Regions from separate parts of the Enterococcus saigonensis genome, predicted to be linked through region 2. Evidence: predicted binding sites of a transcription regulator. Region 2 holds the regulator's gene; the other holds the start of a gene.
What was found. Region 2 encodes NrdR, which represses ribonucleotide reductase genes. Its sites were predicted from a motif close to ACACNATATATNGTGT; they were not measured.
Positions count from the first base shown of each region.

Region 1: nrdH (glutaredoxin-like protein NrdH) is a predicted target of NrdR. The motif match lies at 2,096-2,111, and genes of this name have one in related genera.

Region 1 covers NZ_AP022822.1:2,041,739-2,044,949, reverse strand. The annotation lists gene nrdE (class 1b ribonucleoside-diphosphate reductase subunit alpha) at 1-1,621, opposite strand, end outside; gene nrdH (glutaredoxin-like protein NrdH) at 1,804-2,028, opposite strand; gene EsVE80_RS09695 (FeoA family protein) at 2,362-2,832, shown strand; gene feoB (ferrous iron transport protein B) at 2,843-3,211, shown strand, end outside.
Region 2 covers NZ_AP022822.1:1,591,667-1,594,877, forward strand. The annotation lists gene EsVE80_RS07490 (replication initiation and membrane attachment family protein) at 1-1,276, opposite strand, end outside; gene nrdR (transcriptional regulator NrdR) at 1,295-1,771, opposite strand; gene coaE (dephospho-CoA kinase) at 1,976-2,578, opposite strand; gene mutM (DNA-formamidopyrimidine glycosylase) at 2,581-3,211, opposite strand, start outside.

The DNA.
Region 1 (3,211 bases), 450 kb from region 2:
CTGATTGTGGTAAATGATTTTCGGCAATATATTTGTCAAAGTAACTGCCATCAGCATAAGTTGATTTTTCAAAATTATGAAACGATTGCTGACGTTCTTTGGCAATTTGATTACTTTCAACTAACGTCCAGTAGTTTAATAGCATGAAATAAATATCGGTAAATTCAACAGATTCTTTCGAACCGTACACTAAGTGATTTTTGGCAAAGAAAGTGTGTAGTCCCATACCACCTAATCCAATCGTGTGGGCTTGTTCATTTCCATGAGCAATGGAAGGAACTACATCGATATGAGAATTATCTGTTACATAGGTTAAGGCGCGAGTCATTGCCCGGACAGATTTACCAAAATCAGGACTTGCCATTAAGTTGACGATATTTGTTGATCCCAAATTACAAGAGATGTCAGTGCCCAAGACTTCATATTCTTGCCGTCCATTTAAAACAGAAGGAGTTTGGACTTGCAATACTTCTGAACACAAATTACTCATGATAATTTTGCCATCAATAGGGTTTTCACGATTGGCTGTATCTATATTGACAATATAAGGATAACCAGATTCTTGTTGTAATTTAGAAATCTCGTTTTCCAACTCCCGCGCTTTAATTTTTTGTTTGCGAATATTAGGGTTTTTGACTAAGTTATCGTATTCTTTTGTAATGTCAACATAAGAAAAAGGTACTCCGTATTCTTTTTCTACGCTATATGGACTAAATAAATACATTTCTTCATTTTTACGAGTTAATTCGTAAAATTTATCAGGAACTAAAACGCCCAAAGATAGTGTTTTTACACGGATTTTTTCATCAGCATTTTCTTTTTTAGCAGATAAAAAGGCCATGATGTCTGGATGGAATACATTTAAATAAACGACTCCTGCACCTTGACGTTGACCGAGTTGATTAGAATAACTAAAAGAATCTTCGAATAATTTCATAACTGGCATGACACCACTTGCCGCTCCTTCATAACCTTTAATTGGAGCTCCTGCTTCGCGCAAGTTTGATAATGTAATGCCAACACCACCGCCAATGCGTGAGAGTTGCAATGCAGAATTTAAGCCACGACCAATGGAATTCATATCGTCAGTAACTTGAATTAAAAAACAAGAAACTAATTCACCACGACGTTTGCGTCCAGCGTTTAAAAAAGAAGGAGTCGCTGGTTGGTAGCGTTGATGAATCATTTCATCCGCTAAAGTTAATGCCAATTCTTCATCACCATCTGCGAAATACAAGGCATTAATAGCTACGCGATCTTCATAATTTTCTAAATAAAAAGCACCATCATTCGTTTTTAAGGCGTATTGTGAATAAAATTTATAGGCTGCCATAAAGGATTTGAAGGTGAACTGTTGGGCTAATAAAAAGTCATATAGTGTTGTCAGAAATTCAGCGGAATATTTAGCTAGAAACGCTGCTTCCAAATAGTCATGCGCTACAAGGTAGTCCAGCTTTTCATTAAATGTAGCAAATTGTTTGGTATTTGGTAGCACATTTTCGTTAAAAAAAGCTTGTAGAGCTTCTTGGTCTTTATTTAATGGAATTTGGCCATTAACTGGACGGTTAATTTCATTATTTAGTTTGTAGTAACTAACATCTTTTAATTCTTTTAAACTCATGGAAGAACCAACTTTCTTTTTTAGACTCAAAAAATAAAAAAATTGCGAAAAAAAGGAGGTGTCTCCGTTGCAATAAAATAATAGGCCATATACTGGTGGAAATATTTCGTTATCCTTTATAAGAAAACTTGCCAGTTTGGTTGCTACTATTTTGCCTAGGATACAACCTCGGTTAAAATTGCTTAAGAAGCAAGACTGCGTAATTGGTCCGGTCTAAAACCGATGATAGTTGTTTCACCTGCAGTTGTTACCGGCACACTTTTGAAACCTTGTTCTTTTAGAAAGTTTAATGCATTGGGTTCTTCATCTATATTAATTTCGTTAAAACTGACGTGATTTTCAGTTAAAAAGCGTTTCGTCATTTTACATTGCATACAGTTGTTTTTCGAAAATAATGTAATTGTCATAATACTGCCTCCTTCAATTTCTTTATATTCTCAGTATAGAGAAGTAAATCAAAAAGTCAAACGAAAAACACTAGATATTGTGTTTTGTAATAATAAACACACTATACATTGTGGTTTTGAGATGGGTAGGAGGTAAAGATAGCACAAGGACAAGTTTTCTTTTCTGTTTTCATGACAATAAAATAAAATGGTCTAGGTCTAAATTAGAATAATTATTAATATGTGAAATATATTACAATATTTTAAATTTCATTGACTTTACTACCGGTAGACTTTATTCTAAATGAGAATAATTATCAATCGCAATTAATTCCTGTCAGTAAAGGAGTATTCATGAAAAAATTAGCAGAAGTAAAGGCAAATCAACCTTTCGTTGTGAAAGAAGTAACTGCCTCAGTAGAAGTGCAAAAACATCTGCAAAACTTAGGTTTGTTGCCCGGCAGTCAAGTTGTTTTATTGAAAAGTAAAGGACAAGATGGCATTGTTCTAGTTCAAAATGCGCGTCTTGCATTAGACCAAAGTTTATTAGAAGCAATTTTAGTAGAACCGGCTACTGAAAAAAGAGAAATATTATCTTTGGATCAACTAGGAGTAGGAGATAAAGGCAAGGTAATTAAAATTTTTGGTGAAGGGGCTGTCAAACGACGGTTAATGGATATGGGATTAACCAAAAATGTATTAATAACCGTACGTAAATTAGCTCCATTAGGTGATCCGATTGAAATTAATTTGCGAGGATATGAATTATCTTTGAGAAAAAGTGAAGCAGAATATATCTTAGTGGCCTTAAGCGAGGAGGGATAGTGTGGAATGTTTGCAGTTTGCTCTAGCAGGAAATCCTAATAGCGGGAAAACAAGTACCTTTAACCAATTAACTGGTTCCATGCAATCTGTGGGAAACTGGCCGGGTGTGACGGTTGAACGCAAATCCGGTAACCTAAAAAAACAAAAAAATATTACGATTCAGGATTTACCTGGGATTTATTCCTTATCACCATATACACCAGAAGAAATTGTCGCAAGAGATTACTTATTAACAGGTTCACCCAATGCGATTATCAACATTGTGGATGCGACTAATTTAGAACGAAATTTGTACTTGACCACGCAATTAATGGAAACTGGAATTCCAGTAGTTGTGGGCTTGAATATGATGGATTTAATCAGAAAAAGTGGCAAAACT
Region 2 (3,211 bases):
AGTCTGGTAAATCTTCTTTTTTCACAATATTTTGTGTTCGGCTGCTATTTTTTTTGCGTTGCTCTTTAGCCGCTTGTTTTTCTTTTACCGTTTTTTGGACATATTTAATAGCAGCTTCTGGGGTATTAATTTTATTTTGCGACCAGTCATTAGCTATTTGATTGGTTAATGCCTGTGGTAGTTGAGATTTATTTTGATCAACTAGTAAATAGTTCAATAAAATATTAATGACTGCTGTCGGTAAGGGGGATTTTTCCACCAAGTCCGTCAACAACCACTCCTCATTTTTCGTGACATAGCCACCTTTAGCCGCTTTCAAATTAACCAAGTACTCCATTGGCGCTAACGCTTCGCTATCTAAAATTCGATACCAATCTGCTTTTGTAAATCCTTGAGCTAACAAAGTATTTTTACGACGAATCTGTTGATCACTTTCGTAATTTGGCGTTGTTGTTTTTTTTTCTGATAAGATATTTTGGCTTTGTTTATACACAATATTTTTCAATTTTCGTGCATCAATTGTTCCATCTGCTAAAGAAACTGCTTCAGCCATTAAATTAGTTAATTGCACTTCATCATAACCAAACATTTCATGATATAGCGTAAGGCTATTTTTTAAAGAGTCTGTTAACTGCATAGGATTAATAAACTTTTTCGTCGCTAAATCACGCAACAAACTCCAATTTAACTGGTTTTTATCCAATGGTAGCTGTGTATCTGCGTGAGCTATCTCTTCAGTGACCGACTCAACTAGGGCTTGATTAGCTTGGTATTCTCTTTGGGAAAAAGTATACACAGAACCAAATTTTGTCGTTACTTCTTGGTAGTTAGCTGTTTGAATGTCTTGAGGTTTAAAGCGACGATTTAATTGTCGAAATTTATTTTGCCCTACTTTTACAACCAATAAAAAAGACATTAGTTCATCTTTTAAAAAGGCTTGTGGTGATAAAGGTTCCATTAAAACATATAAAAACCGAATTTCTGGTTGTTCTTGATAATAAGTTTTTAATAGTCCAATTCCTTCTAAACGTTTTTTGGCCACTTTGAAAGCCGAAATTCCGATATCTAAGGCATTAAGTAATTCTAAGTGGTTATATTCTTCTTGTGTATCTTCAAAGTCTTGTAGTAAACAAAAGTACAAAGCTAGCGCATCCGCACCAATAATTGGCTGATACAAATTTACCAAAGCTTTTTGTCCCTCACTTGTGAGGGGTAAACTTTTTTTTACTTCATAAACTGCTTTTGGTTGTAGGTTGGCTTCATAAGCATATTCCAAAAAAATGCAGCCTCCAATTTATTCAGATTCGTTTTTGCCGTTTGCTTTGGCAACAATATCTTGTAATTCTTTTAAGAAAACCGACATATCTTTAAATTGACGATAGACACTGGCAAAGCGAATATAGGCGATTTCGTCAACATCCACTAAGTCTTCCATCACATACTCGCCAATAAGTGTTGTAGAAATTTCGTTTTCTCCTAAAGAACGGACACGATTTTCCACATGGTCAACAATTTCTTCCATTTGTTCCATAGCAACTGGTCGTTTTTCTGCAGAACGAATTAACCCACGCAAAATCTTTTCTCGATTGAATTCTTCCCGTTCACCATTTTTCTTAATCACTAGTAAAGGTGCCGCTTCTATTTTTTCAAAAGTGGTAAAACGGAAGCCGCAATTTTCACATTCTCTTCTTCTTCTAATCGTACGTCCATCATCGGTTTGACGACTATCAATAACCCGTGAACTATTATGGTGACATTTTGGACAACGCATCTTTTCACCTCATTTATTTTCTAGGAATTTTGCTTATATTATAACAGAAAAAAATTGTGTTGTATTGTCTTGCATCTAAGAAAAGACAGCGTTATACGTTTTTACGCAATATTTTAAAAAACTAGCTTTCTTTTTAGATAATAAAAAGCCTTGGAATAAAAATAGCTTCCAAAGCTTTTTTACAACATTACGTCAGAAAGACAACTAGTCTTTATTTTTAAAATGACTTTCTAACCAATTGACGACTTGTTGGACTGTCGCCTCTTTACTACCATTATTGTCAAAAACAGTATCTGCTAAAGCCTTCTTTTCTATTAATGGCATTTGACTGGCAATCTTCATTTCTGCTGTTTTTTCGTCGATATGATCTCGTGCCATCAATCGTTTTTTTTGCTCTGAAAAGTCGACATATACTACAGCAACTTCGTCCATATAATGATCGTAATGACCTTCGTACATTAGAGGAATATCTGCCACAACTAACGGGCTGATTTTTTTTCCAGCAATAATTTGCCCTTTAATTTTTTGACGCAAATATGGGTTCATTAATTCATTCAATTGTTGCCGTTTTTGGCTATCTTTAAAGACTATCTCTCCTAATTTTTTGCGATTCAATTCACCTGTTGCACTTAGAATTCCCGACCCAAATACAGCAACAATAGCTGCCAATGCTGCTTGGCCAGGTTCAACAATTTCTCGTGCTATCACATCCCCATCAACAACAGGGAATCCCTTTTCTTTAAAAACATCGACAACGGTACTCTTACCACTGGCAATTCCCCCAGTAATACCTAACACAAAACTCATGCTCAGCACCTCGCAATTAATTTTTGACAGTGAGGACACAAATGAGTGCCACGTTGTGCTACTTTGATTTTTTCAATTGGTGTTTGGCAACGTGGACAAGGTTGTCCGGTTCTACCGTAAACATTTAGCGACAATTGGAACTTTCCTGCCTCACCTAATGCATTTAAGTAAGTCCGTACGGTAGTTCCACCAGCCGCTACAGCTCTTTTTAAAACATCAATAATTGCTAAACGTAATCGCTTGATTTCTGATTCACTGAGGGTGTCACAAGGTTGCATTGGATGAATTTTCGCCAACCATAATACTTCATCAACATAAATATTTCCTAAACCCGTTACCATTTTTTGATCTAATAACGCTGGTTTAATTTCCCGTTTTGTTTTTGCCAAATCTCGTTTGAATTGTGCTAATTTAAACGTTTCTGGAGTTGGTTCTGGTCCTAATTGCGCAATACTTTTAAATCTTTTGGCTTCCCCTTTTAATACTAGCTCCATTCTGCCAAATTTACGTACATCACGATATTGCAATTGACTACCATCTGTAAAATGAAAAATGACGTGTGTATGTTTTGTCACTACTGCATGTGTCTGTGCGGAAAAAAACTCATATTTTCCTTCCATACGTAAATGAGAG